One region of the Aeribacillus sp. FSL k6-2211 genome, then DNA from elsewhere that is predicted to be linked to it. Evidence: riboswitches for the same ligand, from Rfam matches in the RefSeq annotation. Region 1 holds a riboswitch; each other region holds the start of a gene.
What was found. Region 1 has a riboswitch for thiamine pyrophosphate ahead of thiT (energy-coupled thiamine transporter ThiT). Riboswitches for the same ligand answer to the same signal wherever they lie in the genome.
Positions count from the first base shown of each region.

Region 2: another riboswitch for thiamine pyrophosphate. It lies ahead of NSU19_RS07730 (acetylornithine deacetylase); the one in region 1 lies ahead of thiT (energy-coupled thiamine transporter ThiT).
Region 3: another riboswitch for thiamine pyrophosphate. It lies ahead of thiC (phosphomethylpyrimidine synthase ThiC); the one in region 1 lies ahead of thiT (energy-coupled thiamine transporter ThiT).

Region 1 is NZ_CP150190.1:3,459,473-3,463,746, forward strand. It holds gene NSU19_RS16765 (DUF1992 domain-containing protein) at 1-338, opposite strand, end outside; gene NSU19_RS16770 (DUF2179 domain-containing protein) at 360-905, opposite strand; gene NSU19_RS16775 (DUF418 domain-containing protein) at 1,009-2,244, opposite strand; TPP riboswitch at 2,417-2,520, shown strand; gene thiT (energy-coupled thiamine transporter ThiT) at 2,590-3,150, shown strand; gene menC (o-succinylbenzoate synthase) at 3,192-4,274, opposite strand, start outside.
Region 2 is NZ_CP150190.1:1,581,378-1,585,651, forward strand. It holds gene NSU19_RS07715 (peroxiredoxin) at 301-849, shown strand; gene NSU19_RS07720 (TlpA disulfide reductase family protein) at 942-1,397, shown strand; gene NSU19_RS07725 (hypothetical protein) at 1,629-2,297, shown strand; TPP riboswitch at 2,363-2,463, shown strand; gene NSU19_RS07730 (acetylornithine deacetylase) at 2,588-3,853, shown strand; gene tenA (thiaminase II) at 3,886-4,274, shown strand, end outside.
Region 3 is NZ_CP150190.1:2,779,829-2,784,102, reverse strand. It holds gene NSU19_RS13450 (galactosyldiacylglycerol synthase) at 1-114, shown strand, start outside; gene thiC (phosphomethylpyrimidine synthase ThiC) at 162-1,904, opposite strand; TPP riboswitch at 2,039-2,154, opposite strand; gene NSU19_RS13440 (NfeD family protein) at 2,348-3,631, shown strand; gene floA (flotillin-like protein FloA) at 3,648-4,274, shown strand, end outside.

The DNA of each region.
Region 1 (4,274 bases):
AATTGAGATGCAGGTGTGTTGAATATATTCCTTTTCTTCACGATTCGTTCCAATGCTAATTGTTTTTCCGACAGCTTTTGTTGTAATTTTTTCCTTTCGGCTTCATCTTCACAGCATTTTAGTAAATCTTGAATAGTTAATAGTTCCTTTTTCAAGTCATTTTCTTGATCGACCATTCCGGCGTTTCTCAAAAGACGATAAGCCATTCGGAGTTCTTCCGGAATATCAGACAAATCGTCATGCGGGAGAGGCTTCCCCATCCCGGGAAGTTCTTTAAACTCTCCCTCTTCATATGCCTTTTTGATCCGATCCTCAGCAATTTTTGCAAATATATCCACGCTTCACCCTCCCTTCGACCGTTATGTTCGTCCTTTTTCTAAACGCTTTACCCGCTTTTTCATCGCTTTTGTTAAATATCCACCTTTAAAAGAACGAATTTCATACGAGCTTAAAAACGCTTTTGGTTCTATTTCATTGACAAGGTTTAAAAATTCTTCCTCCCGAGAGCGTTGAGCAACAACTTCCAAACGATACCTAATCGAATTCATTCCTTCTCCTTGAAAGACCGTAACCCCAAAACCAGCCTCCCTCAATTTTTTGACTAATCCGGAATTTTTATCCATTAAATTCACATTGTATGTTACATATCCAAAAGCCAGCTTTTTCTCCAGTTCACCGCCCAACAACAGCCCTGCACCAAAACCGATAATATATGCACTAATATTGTAAATATTAGATAAATCTTGAAAAACTATTCCTAAAGCGACAATATAAATCGCTGCTTCTAGCAAACCTATACCAGCAGCAGCCTTTGTTTGATTTTTCACTAACAAAATAGTTCGGATCGTCAATACTGGTACATACAATAATTGCAGCAAAAAAATAAAAATTGCTTGTAGAAACATGTTGCCTAGACACTCCTTTGTTCCATCATACTATAAATTATTTTCAAAAAGAAAGAGCTATCATAAACTCAAAATCTGAGATTTGAAACTACATTTTTACAATTCATCTTGATCTGTTATTATGCTTCGAAACTTCCTTTTTCATGCGAATAGGCTGGCGCTTGAAATACATCGCTGTTCTCCATACCCACTCCAACGGCCCTAATTGAAAATATTTAAACCAAATATGGCTGATGATAAGCTGCACGGCAAAAATTGCGAGTGCAAGCCAAAAACCGGCGAAGGGGTATACTTTACCGTACAATCCCAATCCGTAATGATAAAAAAGATATGTACAAATAACAGATTGCATGATGTAATTTGTCAATGACATGCGTCCAACAGGCGCAATCTTCTTAACAATTTGCCGACAGATTGGGTGAAAATATAAAAATATGAGAGAGATCACATAAAACAACATGAGAAATGGTGCACCGAACACCATGTAAAAACTATTTTTAGCGGTGACCGCAAAAATATTTAACGGAAGCCCAATGATAAGCCCGAAAAACCAGATGGCTGTTAATAACCTTCGATGCTTCTCCGGTTCTTGAAAAAGCTTTTGTTTCGCAAATATCATGCCAACTAAAAACATGCTGATATATGGGAGCATGTTTATTATATAGACAAGCGGTTGAAAAGGCCACAAGCCAGACATAGACATGTAAAAAAGCCGATCATGAATACGCTGATGGAAAATATCAGTAAAACTTCCGTTTTGATATGAATGGATTGCGTTTCTTGCCTCCTCTTCCAATAAGGCAGCCTGCTCTCTTTTTTGGACTAAAGCATCCTCACCATTGGATACAGCCGTCATCAAACCAATAAGGAGCAAATATAAACTAAATAAACATACAGTCCATACCAAAAGGGTTTTCCAGGAACACTTCCGGAAAAAAAGGAGAAGAAACCCCAGCACAGCATAATCCATTAAAATGTCTCCATCCCAAATGAAAAATGAATGAATTAGTCCAAATACAAAAAGCACCACCAGTCTGCGTATATATATAGAAACAAAGTTCCTGCCGTTTCCTAAAGCCCGTTCCTCCATGATGATGATTCCAAATCCGAACAATAATGAGAACATTGTAATAAACTTCATTTGTACAAATATTTCCAAAATATTTTTCGTTAGAAAATCCCATGTTCTCCATGTTTCAGTAAAAAAATTTTCGCTGCCTATTTGGTATAAATATACATCTGGATAGCTGAAATGCGCCATATTCACAAGTAAAATGCCAAATATCGCAGCCCCCCGCACCACATCCACTACTTCATAACGCTCACGTTTAAGATTCAAACCAAAACCCCCATTCTGAAAAAAGTTCTTATTGTTAACGCCCTTTTTTCATTACTTTTTGTCCAAAGGCTGCATTTCAGCTTTATCGTGTTTAAATTTATTTGAATATAGCGAAAAAAGAATGACAATTTTCTTATAGTCTATTATGATAGACATAAGATTCGAATATCAACAGATCCACAAGGGGAGCTATATGCTGAGAGTGGACGGATATTTCGTCCAGACCCTTTGAACCTGTTAGTTAATGCTAGCGTAGGGATGTGGAAGTATACTGATCCATGATACAGCCTTTTTCCCCCTTATGGATATTTGTTGATAGCAAATAATATACAGGGGGTTTTATTTTTGGAAAAAAATCGCTTATTACTATTAATAGAAGCAGCAATCTTTGCAGCATTGGCAGTTATACTTGATCTTCTCCCTTCCATTCAATTATCATCAGCCATTTCTATATCCATTGCCATGGTGCCTGTACTCATATTATCGTTTCGATCCGGTGCAAAGATTGGCTTCATTTCCGGCTTTTTATGGGGATTATTGCAAATTGTATTAGGTGATGCATACATCCTGACGCCTGTTCAAGGCTTCATCGACTATTTTCTAGCTTTTTCCTTTATCGGTTTAGCCGGTCTTTTCAGCAAAACTATTCAAAATAAGCTGAAAGATGGAAAGAAAAGCTCTGCTCTTGTTTTCATCATCTTTGGCGTCTTCATCGGAGCTTTTGCACGTTATTTTTGGCATTTTATCAGCGGTGTCTTTTTCTTCGGAGAATATGCACCAGAAGGAATGTCAGCGGTCGTTTATTCTTTGATCGTAAACGGCATTACGATGATAGGAGCCTTTGTATTATGCGCTGTCGTTACTGTTATTCTCATTATGGCGGCGCCAAGATTGGTTGTAAAATAAACAAAATCATCCTCTGCAAAACATGCAGAGGATAATTTTGTTTATAGGGTAAATACTTTCGTTTCAACAGTGTATTTTTTTAATTTTTCACGGCTTACATGAAAACCGATCCCCGGGTTATCAGGCAAGGCAATTTTTCCATTATAAACCGATATTTCCGGTTCAATAATATCTTCTTCCCAATACTTAGATGAACTGGATATATCTCCTGGCAGTGTGAATTGTTCAAGTGTCGCTAAGGCTATATTATGGGCCCGTCCAATCCCTGATTCAAGCATCCCTCCGCACCAAACTGGAACATTTTGCTCTTTGCAAAAATCATGGATTTTTTTTGCTTCTGTCAAACCGCCAACACGGCCGATTTTTATATTCATAATTTTGCAGCTTCGAAGTTCAACAGCCTTTCGAGCATCTTCGAAGGAACAAATACTTTCATCTAAACAGATCGGTGTGTCCAATTCTTTTTGAAGTTTGCTATGATCCACAATATCATCGTGCGCAAGAGGCTGCTCAATCATCATTAATTGAAACTCATCCAATTGTTTTAGATGATTTATATCTTTTAATGTATAGGCACTGTTCGCATCAGCCATTAAATCCAAGTTCGGAAAATGCTTCCGTATTTCCTTAACTACTTCAATATCCCAACCTGGTTTAATCTTTATTTTTACTCTCTTGTATCCTTCCTCCTGATATTGTTCAATAAGACTGATTAAATCTTTTATTGTTGGCTGAATACCGATGCTCACCCCAGCTTCAACTTCTTTTTTCATTCCCCCGAGAGCTTGTGAAAGAGGTATATTTTGCTGTTTTGCATATAGATCCCACACGGCACCTTCCAAAGCCGCTTTTGCCATATAATTTCTGCGAATAAAACGAAACGATTCAGCCAACTCACGAGGATGATGAAACGACGTCTTTGATAAAATCGGAATGAGGAAATCTTCGATCATGTGCACAGTTGTTTTCACGGTTTCTTCTGTATACCATGGAATGGAAAAAGCAACCCCTTCTCCAAAACCGGCTGCACCATCATCATCCTTTACTTCTACGATCAACAATTCGCGATCGTGAATGTCTCCATAGCTAGTAGAAAATGGGGCTTTCAAACGCATCTGTAATAT
Region 2 (4,274 bases), 1.9 Mb from region 1:
AAACTGAATGTACAGTTGAAAGTTTAGCATAGAAAAAGGAATTTTCAATGATTGTTACATTTTTTTAATGATAGCGGCGAAAATTGGAAATAGTATTATTGTTCTCTTCACCGCAATGAAAATGTAAAACAAATTATTTAAATTAATTATTACTTAAAATTGACTAAAATTTTGTTGTTATATATAATAGTAATCGGAGGAAGGATATTGAGAAAATACTCAATTCATTCTCATTTGTTTTTGAAGGAAACGATCAAAAAGTTTCCTTTAAAATAAAATTTTAAAATGGAGGGTTACATAATGGCAGAGCGTTTGGTTGGTAAACAAGCTCCACGTTTTGAAATGGATGCCGTTTTGCCAAACAAAGAGTTTGGTAAAGTAAGCTTGGAAGAAATCATGAAACAAGGAAAATGGACAGTTCTTTTCTTTTATCCAATGGACTTCACTTTCGTTTGTCCAACTGAAATCACAGCTATTTCTGACCGTTATGAAGAATTTGAAGATCTTGATGCAGAAGTGATTGGTGTATCAACTGACACAATTCACACACACTTAGCTTGGATTAAAACTCCTCGCGAAGAGAACGGTTTAGGCGATATTAAATATCCGCTTGCAGCAGATACAAATCATCAAGTATCAAGAGACTACGGCGTTTTAATCGAAGAAGAAGGAGTTGCTCTTCGCGGATTGTTCATCATCAATCCAGAAGGCGAACTTCAATATCAAACAGTATTCCATAACAACATTGGCCGCGATGTTGATGAAACATTGCGTGTACTTCAAGCGCTTCAAACTGGCGGACTTTGCCCAGCAAACTGGAAGCCTGGTCAAGAAACGCTTAAAGTATAATGAAGCTTTTCATTCAAAGGGCCTAGCAGTACGTTAGGCCTTTTTTCAAACGATTATTTTTTTGATATTCATTCTTCAAGGAGGAAGCGGAAATGAAATTACGTGAGCCAATGCCTGAATTAGTCGGAGCAACAACTTGGCTGAATGGCGAAGTAACGAAAGAGCAATTAATCGGTGAAAAACCAACATTAATCCATTTTTGGTCAATCAGCTGCCATTTGTGTAAAGAAGCAATGCCGAAAGTAAATGAGTTCCGCGATCAATATAAAGATAAACTGAACGTAGTAGCTGTTCATATGCCTCGCTCCGAAAAGGATTTAGATATTGATGATATTAAAAAAGTAGCGGAAGAACACGGGATTACGCAACCGATCTTTGTTGACAACGAACATAAATTAACCGATGCTTTTGAAAATCAATATGTACCTGCATATTATGTTTTTGACAAAAACGGCATTCTTCGCCACTTCCAAGCAGGAGGAAGCGGAATGAAAATGCTGGAAAAACGTGTTAATCGGGTGTTAGCGGAAACAGAAAACGCTGAATGATTCAACCATCTGCAAAACATTGCAGGTGGTTTTTCATTTTAGAAAAATACCTTTCCGGCTTTGAAAGGACTTGTTTTTATTGCTTCGAAGCTTTCAAAAGATAAGCATCTCCATTTACCATTCATCTGACATCCTTTTTCCAGCTCTCAATCCTAAAGAAATGATTCACATTCCAAATCACAACATGCTATAATAAATGATGCTAGTTTGAACAAAAAGGAGCATAGGTGGATGGCAAAACAATCACAAACTTTTTCCATTATGAATCTATTAAAGGTGCTTTTGGCTGTCATCGTTATCCTTTTCCTATTTTATTTGCTTGCATTTAACGACGTCGTCGTGCGTTTTATATCTCTGCTATTAAATGGATGTTTAGTTGTTCTCGCCTTCCTTGTCTATCGGAAAATAGACTATATGATAAAGATGAAAGAAGAACGAAAAGAGCCTATTCAAAACGAAAAGCTGCCTGATGAAACAGAAATGGCGCGAAAAGAACAGCAATTAAATAAACTGGAGCTTGATAAAACGCAATTGTTGGAGGAGCTATTAACAAAAGCCGGTATCGAAGAGGAAGAAAAACAAAAGTACCGAGCCAAAATTAGAGAAAAAGAGGATGAAGCTTCAAAGCTTCAACAAGAGCTAGCATTCATGAAAGGCCGGATTGCCAACTTGATTTTAAAAAGAGATCCTGAGATCGAGCGGATTGTCCTGCTGCTTGATGCAGATTTTATATTAAATCATTCGTTAGTGGAAATTAATCAAAGGTTTCAGGAAATTAGCGGCAGTTTTTCTGAACAATCGATCGAGCATTTGAAAAAGGCTAATTATATTGATCAACATTTGCAATTTACTCGAATTGGTTATCGTGAATTATTAAAGACAGCAAAAAGAATCAATTAACCGTTAGCTTGTATTTTTCTATATTTTATGATTTAATGAAATTAAATGAAAATTTCATAATATTAACATACCACTAGGGGAGCCGAAAGGCTGAGAAAGGCGTGTGCCTTGACCCTTTGAACCTGATCTAGATCATACTAGCGTAGGGAAGTGGTGCAGTAATATCGAAACCTGTCTATGGGTTTTGTATATACTTGCCCGTTCCCTTATATTGGGAACGGGCTTTTTGCATTACAAGGCTGGTTGGCAAACCATTTTTCAAAACAAAATGTTAAGAAAGGGGAGACAACGTGTTACAAACGCTATTTCAGCAAATTGATGAAAGGGAAGAAGAACTTCTGAATCTTCTAAAAACACTCGTATCGTTTGAAACGCCAAGCCCTCCGGCAAGAAATGCAAAAGAGGCTCAAAAGTATGTCGCCTCATATTTGGAAGACATCGGCTTTTCCATTGATCAATGGGATTTATATGAACAAGATCCAGTCGTAGTAGGAACGAAAAAAGGAAAAGATCCAGAAAATTACCACAGTTTAATTATTAACGGGCATATTGATGTCGCTTCAATCGAAGAGGGAGAAGAATGGCTAACGCCTCCTTTTGAGGCAACGGTTAAAGGGGATTACATATATGGACGCGGTGTAGCGGATATGAAAGGGGGAATGGCTGCCAGTCTGTTTGCATTAAAGCTGCTGCAAGAAAACGGCATTGAGCCGGGAGGGGATATCATTTTTCAGTCCGTCGTCGGTGAAGAAGTAGGCGAAGCAGGAACAAAATCGTGCTGCGACCGGGGATATCGAGCTGATTTTGCCATCGTTGTCGATTCAAGCAACTGTGAAATACAAGGGCAGGGCGGGGTGATCACGGGCTGGATTACAATTGAAAGCCCCGAGACATTTCACGATGGCACGAGAAGACAAATGATTCATGCCGGCGGGAAGCTTTTTGGGGCAAGCGCGATTGAAAAAATGATGAAAATTATTGAAGGACTGCGAGAGCTTGAACAGCATTGGGCAGTGATGAAAACGAGCAAAGGCTTTCCGCCTGGTTCTGCCACAATTAATCCTGCAGTGATTGAAGGTGGAAGGCACGCCGCTTTTGTGGCCGATAAATGTTCCCTTTGGATTACCGTTCACTATTACCCGGAAGAGCATTATGTAGAGGTGATCCGGGAAATTGAAGAACATATCCATCATGTTGCAATGGCTGATCCATGGCTTCGGAAATATCCTCCGAAATTTAAATGGGGCGGCACATCGATGATTGAAGATCGAGGAGAAATTTTCCCAGCTTTTTCATATGACGAACATTCACTCGGAGTGAAAACATTACAAAAAGCACATAAACTGGCATTTAATGAGGAAGCAAAGCTGACGATGTCCCCTACTGTGACAGACGGCGGCTGGCTGAGTGAAGCGGGAATTCCCGTCGTTTTATATGGACCGGGCACGCTTGAAGATGCACACTCGGTGAATGAAAAGCTGTCCATCCCCCAATTAAAAACATTTACAAAATCGCTGATCGCGTTTTTATTTGATTGGTATCAGAAAAAACGATGACAATTACAAAAGCTGCGAAAGGGGTAATTCAAATGTTTACAGACCGATTGTATAAAACTGCAAAACCGATTTGGGAAGCGAGTTACCATCATCCGTTTGTTCAAGGAATCGGCAATGGGACGCTGGATATCGACAAATTTCGCTTTTTTATGGAGCAGGATTATCTTTATTTAATCGAATACTGCCGCCTGTTTGCCCTTGGAAGCTTAAAGGCTCACAATCTTCAAACAATGACAGTTTTTGCTGATCTTCTACATTCGACGTTAAAAGTGGAAATGGATTTGCATCGTCAATACGCTGAAAGAATAGGAATAGAGAAGGAAAAATTAGAACAAGTTCAGCCTGCTGCTACAACCGTTGCATATACGAGCTATATGTTAAATGTGTCGCAGCGAGGATCATTGGCAGAACTGGTTGCCGC
Region 3 (4,274 bases), 680 kb from region 1:
CGAGCGCTGCAATCTAAGCAGCTATCAAAATTTTTATCGAAAGTGGATGAATATCATAAAAGTTTAGCTCCGATTGAACCAGCGGGATTGATCAAACGTTTAATGAATGAATAGCTCCTGGAAGCCATTAAAGCTTCTAGGAGCATTAGTTTGAAAATTATTTATCGATAAAGGGATGACCCGCCCTCTATAAATTCTTTTGCTTTTTGCCTCAAACCTTCCTGAACGAAATCAGAATCACTTGAACCGGCCATTTTTCTTAAATTGTGGGAAATTTTCATCGAGCAAAATTTTGGACCGCACATAGAACAAAAATGGGCAATTTTCGCTCCTTCTGCCGGCAAAGTTTCGTCATGATATTCGCGTGCCCGTTCAGGATCGAGAGAAAGATTAAATTGGTCGTTCCAGCGAAATTCAAAACGGGCTTTTGATAAAGCATCATCCCTTATTTGGGCGCCTGGATGCCCTTTTGCCAAATCTGCGGCATGGGCTGCAATTTTATAAGCAACAACACCTTGGCGCACATCCTCTTTATTGGGAAGGCCTAAATGCTCTTTCGGAGTTACATAACATAGCATGGCCGTTCCGTACCAGCCGATCATGGCTGCTCCAATGGCTGACGTAATATGATCATAGCCGGGAGCAATATCGGTCGTTAATGGACCGAGGGTATAAAAAGGAGCCCCTTTGCAAATTTCATTTTCTAAATCAACATTTTCTTTAATTTTATGCATCGGAATGTGCCCAGGGCCTTCGATCATGACTTGGACATCATGTTTCCAGGCGATTTCCGTCAATTCACCGAGCGTTTTCAATTCGGCAAATTGCGCTTCATCATTGGCATCTCGAATAGATCCGGGACGCAAGCCGTCACCTAATGAAACGGCAATATCATATGTTTTTAAAATTTCGCAAATCTCTTCAAAATGAGTGTATAAAAAGTTTTCTTGATGATGCGCCATACACCACTGCGCCATGATCGAACCGCCGCGGGATACGATTCCGGTCGTCCGTTTGACGGTCAAAGGGATATAGCGAAGCAGCACGCCGGCATGTATAGTAAAATAATCGACCCCTTGTTCTGCTTGCTCAATTAATGTATCACGGTAAATTTCCCATGTTAACTCTTCAGCAACGCCATTTACTTTTTCGAGCGCTTGGTAAATCGGGACGGTTCCAACCGGCACGGGCGAGTTGCGGATGATAAATTCTCTTGTTGCATGAATATTTTTTCCTGTTGACAGGTCCATAATTGTGTCAGCGCCCCAGCGGATGGCCCAAAGCATCTTCTCAACTTCTTCTTCGATTGACGATGTTACAGCTGAATTGCCAATGTTGGCATTAATTTTTACATGAAAGTTCCGGCCGATGATCATCGGTTCACTTTCCGGGTGATTAATGTTGGACGGAATAATGGCCCTGCCGGCAGCGACTTCTTGACGAACGAATTCAGGATCCATGTTTTCACGAATCGCCACAAACTCCATCTCTGGGGTGATGATCCCCTTTTTTGCATAGTGCATTTGTGTAACGACAGCACCTTTTTTTGCTTTGAAAGGCTTTCGATGAAAAGGTGTGGCAATATTGTGATCTTCCCAATTGCGAAATCCATTATCTTCAGGCTTTACCTGGCGCCCGTCATATTCTACAACATCATGACGGTCTAAAATCCACTGTTTGCGCACAGCCGGCAAACCTTTATGAATATCTGCCTGAAAATCAGGATCTGTATAGGGACCGCTCGTGTCATAAACCTTTACAGGTTCATTTTCAAACGTTCCCGCTTCCGTTTTCGTGGGAGTTAATTGAATTTCCCTCATCGGAACCCGAATATCGGGTCTCGACCCAGTCACATAAATTTTTTTGCTTGCTGGAAACTGCATGTTTTCGAAATAATGTTTCATTTTTCTCCTCCTCCATTTTTTTATCTGAAGATGTGCATAGAAAAATAGGAGGGGAGATGGGACGTGAAAAATAAAAACGGGTTCGCTTTAGCACGAACCCGATCAATTCAATATAGAAAAAGAAGGCAATAAAATACTCCCGCTACCTACTTCCCTACGCTGGCATCATCCAGATCAGGTTCAAAGGGTTGAAGAACTTCAGGCGCGTTCTTCTCTCAGTCCAGCTAATTGGACACCCCTAGTAGATGGTTATATATTTTTTTTAATAGTAACATAATATGAAAAATAATGAAAATATTTTTTCGTTTCATGTTTGTTTGCAGAATTGTTGATTTTTGAAACTTTCTGCACAATTGTCCGTAATAATATTAGGCAAAAAATAAGGGGGGAGAGGCCTGAAATCAAACAATAAGTTTTTCGCTATTTGCGCTCTGCTGCTCATCTTGTCGATTATTTGTGCGTCTTTTGATGCCAAATCAGCTGAAGGGAAAACAGTTTATTTTATTCCGATTGAAAATACAATTGAAAAAGGATTGGTGCATTTTATTAAACGATCCATTCAGGAGGCGGAAAAAGAAAAGGCGGATGTCATTGTTTTTGAATTGAACACTCCTGGCGGTGCTTTAGAGGCAGCGATAGAAATAGGCAAAATGATTATGGATACAGATATCAAAACAATCGCTTATGTAAATAAACATGCGATTTCCGCAGGGGCTTATATAGCATTAAGGGCTGATCAAATATATTACCATCCTGGCGGTACCATTGGGTCAGCGGCTGTCATTGACTCCAATGGCAATGCTGCAGAAGTAAAAGTGCAATCGTTTTGGAAAGCAGAGATGAGAAATGCTGCTGAGGTTCATGGCAGAGACCCTATGTTCGCTGAGGCGATGGTAGACAGCAGCTTGGATATGCCCGAATATGGTGCAGAAAAAGGAGAATTACTAACATTAACAGCAAAACAAGCGATGGAAGTCGGGTATGGTGAAGGCATCGCCAAAAGCCGGGCAAAGCTTTTGAAATCGATCGGAATGGAAGGTGCAAAAGTCCAGGAGACTGAGGAGACGTTTGCTGAAAAAATAGCCCGTTTTGTAACAAACATGTATACCATTCCGATATTATTAACGATTAGCGGTTTAGGGTTTGTGTTAGAATTGTACACTCCTGGGTTTGGCATTCCTGGTTTTATTGGACTATTGGCACTGTTTTTGTTTTTCTTCGGTCATTTTATTGCAGGGCTTGCGGGATTGGAAACGGTTGTTTTGTTCGTGCTTGGGGTACTGCTTATAATTGCAGAGTTGTTTGTTCCAGGAGGAATTATTGGAGCAATCGGTTTTCTTTCAGTCCTTTTAAGTTTATTTTTAGCAGCTGATCATATAGGACATATGGCGGTTTCTCTTTTTATTGCCGGTTCCATTTCGATATTCACAATATTCATCATGTCAAAGGTGATTGGTAAGCGTATGAAATGGTTTAAAAAAATTATTTTAAATGATTCAATCAGCACGGAGAAAGGTTATGTATCCAATCAAAATCGTACAGATTTAATTGGGAAAACGGGTGTAACTGTGACTGCTTTACGACCGGCAGGAACAGTAATGACCGATGGAGAGGAAAGATTGGATGTTGTGACAGAAGGAACGTATATTGAGAAAGGAAAAAAAGTGAAAATTGTTAAAGTAGAAGGCTCACGAATTGTTGTAAGAGCTATTAATGAAAATGAATAGGAGGTAGGTATATCACATGGACGTAACATTTTTTCTTTTACTAGGTCTTATCGTATTAGGTCTTATTTTGCTTGGCATCTTGTTCTCTTTTGTGCCGATTATGCTCTGGATTTCAGCTCTGGCAGCTGGCGTTCGCATCAGTATTTTGACTCTTATTGGAATGAGGCTGCGCAGAGTCATTCCAAGTCGAGTGATCAATCCGTTAATTAAAGCGCATAAAGCCGGCCTTGATGTCACAACGAATCAATTGGAAAGCCATTATTTGGCAGGAGGAAATGTCGATCGAGTTGTCAACGCATTAATTGCAGCTGAAAGAGCTAATATTGAATTGAGCTTTGAACGTTGTGCTGCGATTGATTTAGCGGGAAGAGACGTGCTTGAAGCCGTTCAAATGAGCGTAAATCCGAAAGTAATCGAAACCCCGTTTATTGCAGGGGTTGCCATGGACGGAATTGAAGTGAAAGCAAAAGCCCGCATCACGGTGCGAGCCAATATTGACCGGCTTGTTGGTGGTGCCGGGGAAGAAACGATTATCGCACGTGTAGGTGAAGGAATTGTCAGCACCATTGGTTCTTCTGATGATCATAAAAAAGTGCTGGAAAACCCTGATATGATTTCGCAAACAGTTTTAAACAAAGGACTC